DNA from 2 places in the Hoeflea sp. TYP-13 genome. Region 2 is predicted to be linked to the other one. Evidence: predicted binding sites of a transcription regulator. Region 2 holds the regulator's gene; the other holds the start of a gene.
The links. Region 2 encodes LexA, which represses DNA repair genes until DNA is damaged. Its sites were predicted from a motif close to TGTTCNNNNTGTGTTCNG; they were not measured.
Positions count from the first base shown of each region.

Region 1: the regulator LexA is predicted to act here: its motif matches at 4,704-4,721, upstream of ABVT35_RS05445 (PA0069 family radical SAM protein).

Region 1 covers NZ_JBFRBB010000001.1:1,162,652-1,169,236, reverse strand. The annotation lists gene ABVT35_RS05470 (formate/nitrite transporter family protein) at 1-209, opposite strand, end outside; gene ABVT35_RS05465 (cytochrome P450) at 446-1,615, opposite strand; gene ABVT35_RS05460 (TRAP transporter substrate-binding protein) at 1,770-2,789, shown strand; gene ABVT35_RS05455 (IclR family transcriptional regulator) at 2,844-3,632, opposite strand; gene ABVT35_RS05450 (crotonase/enoyl-CoA hydratase family protein) at 3,770-4,540, opposite strand; gene ABVT35_RS05445 (PA0069 family radical SAM protein) at 4,776-5,933, shown strand; gene ABVT35_RS05440 (ribonuclease HII) at 6,139-6,585, shown strand, end outside.
Region 2 covers NZ_JBFRBB010000002.1:260,153-266,737, forward strand. The annotation lists gene ABVT35_RS11560 (ABC transporter ATP-binding protein) at 1-628, shown strand, start outside; gene ABVT35_RS11565 (ABC transporter substrate-binding protein) at 656-1,861, shown strand; gene ABVT35_RS11570 (branched-chain amino acid ABC transporter permease) at 1,914-2,804, shown strand; gene ABVT35_RS11575 (branched-chain amino acid ABC transporter permease) at 2,816-3,739, shown strand; gene lexA (transcriptional repressor LexA) at 4,124-4,843, shown strand; gene ABVT35_RS11585 (ComEC/Rec2 family competence protein) at 4,863-6,585, opposite strand, start outside.

The DNA.
Region 1 (6,585 bases), on a different contig from region 2:
TGCGATGCGGCTTCAGCCTCGTGGCCGAGTGTCAATATGAGAACGATCCCGACGCCGACATAGGCCCCGGCCATCATGGTAAGGATAAAAAAGCCAAGCGGATTTCGCCTGGCGTAGTTGATCTTGCTGACTGCAATGTCGGCAAACTGTTCTGAAATGTCGCGATGCAAAAGAAGCACCTCCGTGATGGCCTGGTGTGTGTATCCCACTGCCAATCCGGAGTATCGAGCGCGGGTAATTACAAACCATCGCGCCCCATCCAGCTTCCAATCGTTCAGTCGATCGGCGGCATTTTTTCCTATTTCAACCTTGGATACCGGCCGCCGTCAATTCTCCTGGAGTACAACCAGGCTGCAACCGGCTCGGTGCGCTTAAGTGAAATGGGTGATCTCGCGTGAGAAATTTCCGTTGAACCATCGAATATTCGGCACATGCCACGGCACTGTTACCGGAACTTAGCAGGCAGGCTTGAGAACGCGCAGATCGTATTATTCATGGCGACTGTCGGTGTTCCGACTTCGATTTTGTCGACCCGATCGAGCATGGCTTTCAGAACTGCCGTCATCTCGATCAGGGCGAGATGCATTCCGATACACATGTGAATGCCGGCGCCAAAACCAAGGTGCCGCCGGTTGTTGCGGCTGATATCGAATGTGTCAGGGTTTTCAAACACACGCTCGTCCCGATTTGCGGATGCAAACAGCATCATGACCCGGGCGCCTTCGGGTATTTCAACGGAGTCTATCGTTACAGGTTCGGTCGTGCGCCGTGAAAATGTTCGTACCGGCGTTCCCATACGGACAGCCTCGTGTATCGCATTCAGCACCAGATTTGGATTTTCCTTCAGCTTTTCCCATTCGCCGGGATTGCTGCCCAATTGCCATATCAGGTGACCGATTGCCGAGATCGTCGTATCGAGACTGGGATTGATATAATCGCGAACTGCAAATGGCGTCAGATCGGGGTCGATACCGCCTTCTTTCTCAAGATCGAAAATTCGCCTAATCCAGCTGCCGGACTTCACTGTATCGCTTGAGATGCCGTCACTGATGAATTCCCGCATTTCCCTGATATCGGCAACAGCGTCCCTCCCCCTGCCATTTTGAACGCCAAGGACGTTGAAAGCCGCGGCCGCCCATTTCAGCATGTTGGATTTACCGAAGTCCGGAAGTCCCACCATATCGCGCACAATCGTCAAAGGCAGATACTGGGCGAGGTCGCTCACAGCGTCAAAACCGTCTCTCCCCGTCAGAGACGCAACAAGTTCATCCGCCATCTGCTCAATATGCGGGCGGATTTCTTCCAGCGCATCGGGCCTTAATGGCGGAGCCATGGCGTTGCGCAGTTGTGTATGTCTCGGCTGATCGGACGCAACCGTGTTGCCCTGAAGAAATTCACAGCCGAACCGGTCGGCCGCCACGCCGTGCCCACTGCAAAAGCGCTCATGGTCGCGAACCGCCTCCCTTACTTCCCTGGACCTGGTCAGCGCGTAGTTTCCGTGAACCGGAAGCCACACAACCGCGCCGAGTTTGCGCATCTCGGCATATCCCGGCCAGGGATCGGCAATGAACTCATCCGAATAGAGATCAATTTCGCAAACTGGAGCCTGTGTCACTTGTATTTCCCAAAAACGTTCTTGCCTGCATACATTAACAATGATTAAATTCGTTTAGCAATAATAAATTATTGCGACGCAGAGACACCTGGCACGTTGAAGGCCAATCGCCGCGTTCAAAACAAGCGGCGAGACAAAACCCATGGAGGAGCCAATGAAGATTATTAAGAACATTCTGTACGGCGCAGCAGCTGTGCTGCTAACGGCAGCGGCAGCAGACGCTGCGGATTACAAGCTGACCATATCGAGCTGGGCACCGCCTGCGCACGGGCTGAATGCCCAGATGTGGCCGAACCTCATCAAAATGATCGAGGAAGCAACCGACGGCAGGGTAACGGCAGAGGTGAAGTACAATCTGGCACCGCCGCCAGCGCAGATGGATCTCGTTATCGACGGTGCTGCCGACATGTCCGTGATCTTTCACGGCTATCAGTCAGGCCGGTTCTCGGCGACAAAGCTGATTGAATTGCCGGGCTATGAAGGCAATGCCGAAGCCGCATCCGTCGCCTACTGGCGCGTCCATGACAAATACCTGGCAAAGGCGGACGAACACCGGGGTGTCAAGGTGATTGGGCTGCATACGCACGGACCTGCCCATCTGCATTCGAACAAGAAGGTGACGTCGCTTGACGGCATTGACGGGCTCAAGGTGCGCGTTCCGGGCGGGGTCGGTTCGCTGGTGGGAGAAGCGCTCGGTGCGACCGGCATCAAGGTTCCGGCGCCGAAAGTCTATGAAACGCTTGCTTCCAATGTGGCAGATGGAGTCGTGATGCCGTTTGAAAGCCGCGGCGGCTTCAAGCTGACAGAGGTTGCAAAGAACGTCTACGAGATGCCCGGAGGCCTTTATCGCGGCTCCTTTGCATTCATCATGAACCAGGAGGCCTTTGACAGCCTGCCGGAAGACCTGCGAAAGGCGCTGGATGAAAAAGTGTTCGGAGAGCCGGCCAGCCGCATGGCCGGTGCCGTTTGGGACAACATTGATGCGCGCGGCCGGTCCCTGACCGAGGAAACCGGCGACAACTCCATCAACATGGCGAACGATGCCGATGTGGCAGCGTATGAAGCCATCACCGGCCCGATCGTCGCTGGTGTTCTGGAAGAGGTCTCGGCAAAAGGTGTCGATGCCAAGGCGGCTCAGGAAATGATTGCGGCCGAGATGGCAAAGGCGAACTAAAAGCGCAGCCGTTGGCCGGGGGACCTGCAAGGCACTTTCGGTGCCTTGCAGGTACTATCGGGATGTATTGCCGAGTTCCTTCGAAAGGGAACTTGCGGCATCTTTCAGCGCTTCCGCGATTTCGCCGTCAGGATCGGTGTCGAATTCCTCGATCCAGCCCAAAGACGTCAAGGCCAGCGCCAGCCTATCGTCACGATCAAAGACGGGTGCACTCAGCGAAGCAATGCGCGGCAGCAGATCTCCGTCCACGCGGCCCAGTCCCGACGACATTGTCTCGGCGCGGATCTGTTCGATCTCGTTGCCTGTCCTCGTCTGTTCACGCTGGCCGACCGCTTCCACCTGCCCCGCATTACCCCAGGCCAGGAAGACCCTGCCGGTCGCCGAGGTAAAGACAGGCAGTATGAGACCGGCCCGAACCTCCACGGTAACTGGTCTGAAACCTTCAAAGTAACGCACGATCGTTGCTCCATGGCTGCCCCATACGGCAACAAAAACCGCCTCCCCCGTTTTGTCGCGCAATGCTTCTGCGGCGCGGCTTCCCAATGCGATCGTGTCCAATCTGCGCAGCGCCGACATACCCAGATGCAAGGCGAACGGACCGAGATCGTAGTTGCCATTGCTGTTTTGGCGAACGACTGCGGAGCGGACGAGCGAAACAAGGTAATGATGTACCTTTGACGGAGGCATGCCGCACAATTCCGACAGCTCCTTGACCGCCAGCGGACGGTCGGCCTCCTCCATAACCCGCAAAATGGCGAATGCGCGGTCGACCGACTGCACGCCTTTGCGTGTATCTATCTGCCCGCCATTATTTTCACCCGGACTTTGATCTCTGGTTGCCAAATGCACACTTTCCATTGTTTCTTCGTTTGGAATTCGATTCACATTGTAATCGTAACCAACGGAATTCGTTGCCGCAATTGCCTGCCGGCCGCGCGCGGTCTCATCCCCGGCTGATGCGGCGAGCGCAGGCCCGGGTTTTAAATTTCATCGAAACTGCCGGAGCGGCCGCGGCCCGACGCAAAACGCGACGCACCCCTTTCCGCTTCTTCAAGCACCGGTTTTTCGCCTTCAACGCCTTCCAGGCGCAATGCATCCTGCAGGTCCATGCCCCATTGCCGGTGGGCAGTCATCCGGTCTGTGCGCAGGCATGTCTGTGGGAACCTGGCAAGGTCGTTTGCAAGGGACATCGCCTCCTCCAAAGCCTTTCCTTCCGGCACGACACGGTTGGCGAGGCCGAAGCTTAATGCTTCCTCGGCCCCGACCGGGCGGCCCGTCAGGATCATGTCCATGGCGCGGCTGTGGCCGATGAGCCGCGGCAGCCTGACGTTGCCGCCATCGATCAGCGGCACACCCCAGCGGCGGCAGAACACTCCGAAGACGGCAGAGAACGCAGCGACACGCATGTCACACCAAAGGGCTAGTTCAAGTCCGCCCGCCACCGCATAACCCTCTACGGCTGCAATGACCGGCTTTGAAAGCAACCGGCGAGTCGGGCCCATCGGCCCCTCGCCTGTCGGGTCATACTCGAGAGATCCGGCAGACACGGCCTTGAGGTCGAAGCCGGCGCAAAATGTTCCGCCCTGCCCGCACAGAACCGCAGCGGCCTGCGTGTCATCGGCATCAAATTCATCGAACGCGGCAAGCAGCAGTGCGCCTGTCTCCGGATCGACCGCATTGCGGCTTTCCGGCCGGTTGATCGTCACGACCGTCACCGGACCGTGCCTGTCGACAATAACCTTGCTGCCCATCGGATGCTTCCTTTTCAGTCAGTCGCTGGTTGCGTTGCGGCCGCGATGCTTGCATTGCCTCCGGACGCGGTCAACGCGGGTGGACAAAATAGCGCGTGAAGCAATCACATATGGCCTCCGTTCCTGATGACTGTCTTGCATTTCAATCCACAGTCTCCATATTTGTTCTTGCTATGTTCTCATTCCTTTGTTAGGAATAAATTCACAAACCAATTTCAAACGGAAGGGTGCTCCGATGAGCGAGCTGGATCATTTCAGGCAAAACGCCCTTGCCCCTTCGAACAGGGCCGATGTCGCCGACGCGCTTGTCGCACGCTCCGGCATGCGCATCGACATCGACCGGCGGCGCGGCCGCGGTGCCGGTATCAACCCAAGCGGACGCTTCGAAAACAAGTCCCGTCAGATATTTGACGATGGCTGGGAAACGCTCGAGGATCTGCCGGCCTTCCGGACCGAGGTTCAGGTTGAAAAGCCGCGCACAATCATCACCCGTAACACGTCACCCGACATTTCCTTCGACCGTTCCATCAATCCGTATCGCGGCTGCGAGCACGGTTGTATCTACTGCTTTGCGCGTCCTACCCATGCCTTCATGGGCCTTTCGCCGGGGCTTGATTTCGAATCGCGCCTGTTTGCCAAGCCCGATGCACCAAAGCTGCTCGAGCGGGAACTGGCCAAAGCCGGCTACAAGCCGCGGGTGATCGCCATCGGCACCAATACGGACCCCTATCAGCCGATCGAGAAGAAGTGGCGAATCATGCGCCAGCTGCTCGAGGTGCTCAATGCCTGCAATCATCCGGTCGGCATCGTGACGAAATCCGCGACTGTGCTGCGCGACATCGATATCCTTTCACAGATGGCGGAAAAGGACCTCGTCAAGGTTGCCGTGTCCGTTACGACGCTCGACCGCAAGCTTGCCCGCTCCATGGAACCGAGGGCTTCGACACCAGTGCGGCGGCTGGAGGCGATCCGCAGCCTTTCGGACGCCAGCATTCCGGTCGCCGTGATGGCATCGCCGGTCATTCCCGGCCTCAACGACCACGAGATGGAGCGTATTCTCGATTCGGCAAAGGCGGCCGGCGCCTGTACGGCGAGCTATATCCTGCTGCGCCTGCCGCTCGAAGTCAGCCCGCTGTTCAGGGACTGGCTCTTGCGCCACTATCCCGACCGCTATCGCCATGTCATGTCGCTGGTGCGTTCGATGCGCGGCGGCAAGGATTACGACGCTGATTTCAACAAGCGCATGAAAGGCAGCGGGCCCTATGCCTGGCAGTTGGCACGGCGCTTCGAAATTGCCACAAAGAAGCTGGGTCTGGACAGGAGATGGCGCTCGCTGCGCACCGATCTGTTCACACCGCCGCTCGGCATGGGGGTGCAGCTCAACCTTCTTTAGAAACAACGCCTTTCGCCATGGCCGTTTTCCCCGACCGGCCATGGCGACGTCTCCCTCCGCAAAGCCGCAGCCGAGTTCCCGCCGCCCGTGCCTCACATGGGAATTCGGTCTTTCGGGAGCGAATGATCCGGGTTCTGCCGTCCGGACAATCGCCTCCCCGAGGAGGGACTTGCAGGGGGTCGGGTGGGCGTGCGAGTTTGCCGCAATGTCTCGCACCCCACCTGATTCTCGCAAGAAGAGGACCGCCGCCAACAAAACGGCGGCAAAGCAGGCCGAGCTGTTTCTTTTGCCTGCAGACCGGCCTGACTATTGCCTGGAAATCGAGGCCGGAGCACCAGGGCGGCCTGTTGCCGGCGCGGATGAAGCCGGGCGTGGGCCGCTTGCCGGACCGGTCGTCGCGGCAGCCGTCATTCTCGATCCTGAAAACATCCCGCCGGGGCTCGACGACTCGAAGAAACTGACGGCGAAAAAGCGGCAGAGCCTGTTCGATCTCATTCTTGCCACAGCCGAGGTCGCGGTAGCTTCTTCAGGCCCCACCCACATCGACCGCACGGATATCCGCAAGGCAAGTCTCGATGCCATGCGCCGCGCGCTTGCCGCCCTTCCGCGCCTACCCGAATATGCACTGATCGACGGACGCGATGTTCCGCCG
Region 2 (6,585 bases):
GACCGTGCATGAAGGCGAGCTGGTCACACTTCTGGGGCGCAACGGTGCGGGGCGGACAACAACGCTCAAGTCAATCCTTGGCGTAGTGCCCCGGCGCACCGGATCAGTCATGCTGAAGGGGCGCGAGACGATCGGCGCCCAGCCCCACACCATCGCTCATCTTGGTGTGGGCTATTGCCCGGAAGAACGCGGCATCTTTGCCAGCCTCGATGTGGAAGAGAACCTCCTGCTGCCCCCGGTGGTCGGATCGGGCGGAATGTCGCTCGACGAGATCTACATCATGTTTCCCAATCTGGCCGAGCGCCGCCGCAGCCAGGGCACACGCCTTTCGGGAGGCGAACAGCAGATGCTTGCAATGGCCCGGATCTTGCGCACGGGCGCCGATATTCTGTTGCTCGACGAGATTACCGAAGGACTCGCCCCGGTCATAGTGGAGCGGTTGGACGACGTTCTCGGCCAGCTCAAGGCGCGGGGTTTCACAATCCTGCTGGTTGAGCAGAATTTCCATTTCGCGGCCGGGCTCGCGGATCGCCATTTCATCATGGATCACGGAAATCTCGCCGCCACGGTGGCGCGGGAGGAGGTCGAAACCTCGCAGGCGATCTTTGATGAATATCTGAGCGTTTGACGCTCGCCAACTCGGAGGAGACCAGACATGAAAATCATCAGGATCTTGGCCGCAGGCGTCTCTGCGCTTGCCATGACAATCGGGACCGCCCAGGCCGACATCAGCGACGGTGCCGTCAAGATCGGTGTCATGACCGATATGGCCGCCGTTTACGCGGACCTGGCTGGCCAGGGCGCCGTGATCGCGGCGCAGATGGCCGTGGAGGATTTTGGCGGCTCGGTGGCCGGCGCGCCGATCGAACTCGTGACCGCCGACCACCAGAACAAGGCGGACATTGCCGCCAACCTGGCGCGCGAATGGTTCGAGAACGACAAGGTGGATGCGCTTGCGGAACTGGTGACCACCTCGGTCGCGCTGGCGGTGTTTGAAGTCGCAAAACAGCAAAACAAGATCGCGCTTGTCTCAGGCGCTGCCTCATCACCCCTGACAAACGACAAATGCATCCCGACAGGCATCCACTACACCTACAACACCCGCGCATTGGCCGTTGGTACCGGTTCCGCCGTGGTGAAAGAGGGCGGCGATTCCTGGTATTTTCTGACCGCTGACTACGCCTTTGGCGAGGCGCTGCAACGCGACGTGGCAAACGTGGTCAAGGCCGAAGGCGGCGCAGTATTGGGCACGTCCAAGCACCCGTTTCCGTCTTCGGATTTCTCATCCTTTGTGCTTCAGGCACAGGCCTCGGGCGCCAAGGTTGTCGGTCTGGCAAACGCCGGTGCCGACACCACCAACGCGATCAAGGCGGCCAATGAGTTTGGCCTAGTGGCAGGCGGCCAGACCATCGCGGCGCTGTTGACCTTCATCACGGATGTACATGCGCTGGGGCTGGAAACCGCCCAGGGCATACAGTTGACCACCGGCTTCTACTGGGATCTGAACGACGAGACCCGTGCCTGGTCCAAACGCTTCAACGAGCGCGCCGGAGCTATGCCGACCATGGTGCAGGCGGGCGTCTATTCGTCTGTTACGCATTACCTCAAAGCCATCGAAGCAACCGGTTCCGACGACACCGATACCATACTGGCCTGGATGCGCGAAAATCCGGTCGATGATTTCTTCGCCAAGAACGGTGTGATCCGCAGCGACGGACGGATGGTGCACGACATGTATCTTGCCCGCGTGAAATCGCCGTCTGAGAGCAAGGGGGCCTGGGACTATTACGAGATCATCCGGACAATTCCGGGTGAAGAAGCCTATGGCCCGCTCTCCGAGAGCACGTGTCCCACAAAATAACGCCAAACAGGGCCCCGGTACCAGCCGGGGCCCAAAAAAGCGAGGCCGGATCATGCTTGCCGAACTTCTGGGATTTCCACCGCAAGTGCTCTTTGGACAGCTCCTATTGGGGCTGATCAACGGAGCCTTCTACGCGGTTTTATCACTCGGGCTGGCAGTGATCTTCGGCCTTTTGAACATCGTGAATTTCGCCCACGGCGCTCTTTATATGCTGGGCGCTTTCGCCAGCTATTTTCTGCTTGTAGTCCTGGGCATCGGATATTGGGGGGCGCTGATCCTCGCTCCGGTCATGGTGGGTTCGGCCGGCATACTGATTGAACGCTTCCTGCTGCGAAGGCTCTCGGGTATCGACCATCTTTATGGACTGCTGCTGACCTTCGGCCTTGCGATCGTGATCGAGGGCCTGTTCGTCAAGCTTTATGGCGCTTCAGGCATTCCTTATCCCACACCCGAAGCGCTAAAGGGCGGTGTCAATCTGGGGTTCATGTTCCTGCCGTGGTACCGTGGCTGGGTCGTGGTGGCTGCTCTCGCGGTCTGCCTGTTCACATGGTGGCTGTTCGAGCGCACCAGGATCGGAGCCTACCTGCGCGCCGGTACAGAAAATCCCAGGCTGTTGCAGGCGTTTGGCGTGAATGTCCCGCTGCTGACAACACTCGCCTATGGCTATGGTGTGGCGCTCGCCGGATTTGCCGGAGTTCTGGCTGCCCCGATCACCCAGGTAAATCCGCTGATGGGCTCAAACCTGATCATCGTCGTCTTTGCCGTCGTCGTCATCGGCGGCATGGGATCGATCATGGGTGCCGTCGTCACGGGAATCGCGATGGGCGTGATCGAGGGGCTGACCAAAGTGTTCTGGCCTGAAGCCTCGGCTACTGTGATATTCGCCGTCATGGCTGTTGTGTTGATACTGCGGCCCGCGGGCCTCTTCGGACGAACCGCATAAGGGAGCCGCACATGACCAGACCCATTGCAATCCTCATCGCGCTTGCCCTGCTGATCGCAGCCCCCTTCGCAATCTACCCGGTCTTCCTGATGAAGATCCTGTGCTTTGCGCTCTTTGCCTGCGCGTTCAATCTCATCCTCGGATATGGCGGTCTTCTGAGCTTTGGCCATGCGGCCTTTTTCGGCGGGGCGGCCTATGTCACAGGGCATGCGCTGACCGTTTGGGGCCTGCCGACGGAGCTCGGCATACTGGCCGGGACCGTAGCAGCCGGCGCCTTTGGCGCTGTAGTCGGTCAACTGGCGATAAGGCGGCAGGGCATCTATTTCGCCATGATTACGCTGGCCCTTGCACAGATGGCCTATTTCTTCTTCGTCTCCGCCGACTTCACCGGCGGCGAGAATGGGTTGCAGGGCGTGCCGCGCGGCTACGCGCTGGGCCTGTTCGACCTGACGGACAATCTGGCCATGTACTATTTCGTGCTGATTGTCTTCCTCACAGGCTTCGCGGTGATCGCCCGTACCGTGCATTCGCCCTTTGGTCAGGTGCTGCGCGCCATTCGCGACAACGAGGACCGCGCGGTCTCGCTCGGCTACGACGTGGAGCGGGCCAAACTGCTCGCCTTCACACTCTCGGCTACGATTGCGGGCCTCGCCGGTGCCACGAAAACGGTCGTCTTCCAGCTTGCCTCACTGACGGATGTCAACTGGCACATGTCCGGCGAGGTCGTGCTTATGACCCTCCTCGGCGGCGTTGGCACGCTTATCGGCCCGGCCTTTGGGGCAGGCGTAATCATATCATTGCAAAATCTCCTTGCGTCGGGCCCGCTCAGCGCCTGGGTGCCCGTGGTCATGGGTGCGATCTTCGTGCTTTGCGTACTGGCCTTCCGGCGCGGCATCGTCGGAGAATTCGCCGCAATGATGCGCCGATCCTTCTAAAGTCCGGAGGGAAACAAAGAAAGAGCATCGGATATCCCGTATTCACAGGTGTATGGGATTATGTCCTGAAAAAGTCTTTGGCTATGAAAAGACAATAAAATCAAAGCGTAAATAACTATTCGGGATGAGTTGAATGTCACCCCCACAATCCAGCGCGATTGGGAATTCCGGAAACAATAATAAATTCAAGCGCTTATAAAATTCACAATCTAAAATAACTCCCTGCGCTTCTCCAATCCCGGTCCGCAATAGCTTCCTGCCTCCCCGGGAATTCCCCTTCACCATTCATTCACCTTTGTCCGGCACATTCACAACACTTGCAGAACACAACTGGAACATATAGTGTATGTTCTGTATTTGTTTCTCCGATTCGGGAGCACTGCGATGCTGACGCGCAAACAACATGAACTTCTGCTTTTCATCCATGAACGCATGAAGGAAAGCGGTATTCCGCCGTCCTTCGACGAAATGAAGGAAGCGCTTGATCTCGCATCCAAATCCGGAATCCACCGGTTGATCACGGCACTGGAGGAACGCGGTTTCATCCGAAGGCTTCCCAACCGGGCAAGAGCGCTGGAAGTGCTGCGTCTTCCCGAAACGATGATCCCGGCATCGCAGCCGCGAAAAGGTTTTTCCCCGAGCGTTATTGAAGGCAGCCTCGGCAAACCGGCAACCGAATCGAAAGCCGCCCCCTCACCTGTCGATGACGGCGTCGAAGCCGCTGTCAGCGTTCCCGTCATGGGCCGCATTGCCGCGGGCGTTCCGATCTCGGCGATACAGAACATCACCCACAATATCAGCGTGCCGCCGGACATGCTTTCAAGTGGCGAACATTATGCGCTTGAGGTCAAGGGCGACTCGATGATCGAAGCCGGCATATTCGACGGCGACACGGTGGTGATCAAGAACGCCGCGACTGCCAATCCCGGTGAAATCGTCGTCGCTCTCGTTGATGATGAAGAGGCAACGCTCAAGCGTTTCCGCCGCAAGGGCGCATCGATAGCACTTGAAGCGGCAAACCCCGCCTACGAAACAAGGATTTTCGGCCCCGACCAGGTGAAGATCCAGGGTAAACTCGTTGGCCTGATCCGGCGCTATCATTGATTGCCAGTCGCGGAAACCGCTATTGGTCGCGCATCCACTTTGGCGGATTGTGATGGAATGATCGGCTGCGCCAGTCATAGAACCGCTGCTCAGTCCAGGGCCGGTTCGTGTGGCCGATGGCGGATCGAACGAGGAGTTCACCGGCTTTATTCGGCATCCCGATTTCGAGTGACCCGCTTTGCCGCAGCATTCTGCCTGTCACCAGCATTGCTCCTGAATAACAGCGTTCCATGGCGATTTTCTTGGCGGTGATTACGATGTCGGCGCTATCGCAGGCCGCTCCGATCGCTGCAAGGTCCTCGACAACGGCAACCCTTGTTCCGGCGGCGGTCACAGCTCCACAATAGGTGTCTTTTACGCAGACGAATGACGGCTTTTGGCCTCGCATGCTTTCAAATAGAGAAGGCAGATCGGTAGCGCTGACACCCGAATATGTCGGTGCGATATGCCCGTCCCTGACGATTGAACGCTGCCATTGTTCGAATATGAAGGTTGATGGCCGCCTCCGGTTCGTTGCAAGGCCATTTTCCGTGACCAGGGCGACGAGCCTGCCATCCTCGGAAACCAGCAAGTCCGGTTTCCGGTCGGGCTCGACCACCACAAAGGCAGCAATGGCAATTGCGCAGACGGCAAGACCAATCAGCCTTAGGCGCGTCTTTGCGAGCACGAAAACGAGAAAACCCGAAACAAGAGCGGAAAGAGCCAGCCAGTTCATCCGGCCGACAACAATGACGCCGCCGAGGCCCTCGACATAACGCGCTATCGCGATCACCGCATCAAGCCCCCAGCCCATCGCAACCAATGGCCAGTGCTCCAAACCGAGTGGCATGACGAGCAGCGAAATAAGCCCGGCAGGCATAACGACAAACGTCACGATGGGCATTGCCAAGAGGTTGGCTATGAGACCGAATGATGCAACCCGGTGAAAATGGTAGATGGCGAATGGCGCAGTCGCCAGGCCCGCGACCAGCGACGTCAGTGCAAGACCGGCGAAGAATACCAGCACGACCCGGAACAGCCCAGGCGCCGAATTACTTTCAAACAACCGACGTTCCGACCATCTGCGATCCCATAGCCCGTAGGTGGCGATGAGCGCCGCGGTTGCCGCAAAGGACATCTGGAACCCGGGTCCGACCACTGCTGACGGGGAAATCAAAATGATGATGATCGCAGCAATTGCAACATTGCGCATTGTCAGAGCCCGCCGATCCAGAAGCACGGCAACAAGAACGATTGCAAGCATGATCCAGGCGCGCTGTGTCGACACACTGCCACCCGAAATGAACAGGTAAAAGGTCGCGACAAGCAAGGCACCTGCTGCGGCAATCTTTTTGGCAGGAACCGCCTGGACGAGTGACGGAAAAAAACTGAAGCAGGCACGCATGAAAAAGAAGAATGTCCCGGCAACCAGCGCCATATGAAGTCCGGAAATCGCCAGGACATGCGCCAGACCACTGGCTCGAAGCGCTTCTACTGTTTCGGGGCTCATGGCGCGCCGTTCGGCAACGGTCAGCGCACTCGCAAATCCTCCGGTATCGCCTGGCAGGACAGCCCTAATACGCGCTGCAATGTCTTCACGAAGCTGCGCCAGCCAGATGCTCAAACGCCGGCTTGACGAAACCGTGCCGTCTTGCAAAGCGCTGTCAGCGACTATCGGGGCACCGTAAAAAAAACCGTATGCACCAATGCCCTTGAAATAGGCATTGAAGGAAAAATCATATTCTCCCGGCAGTGCGGGACCC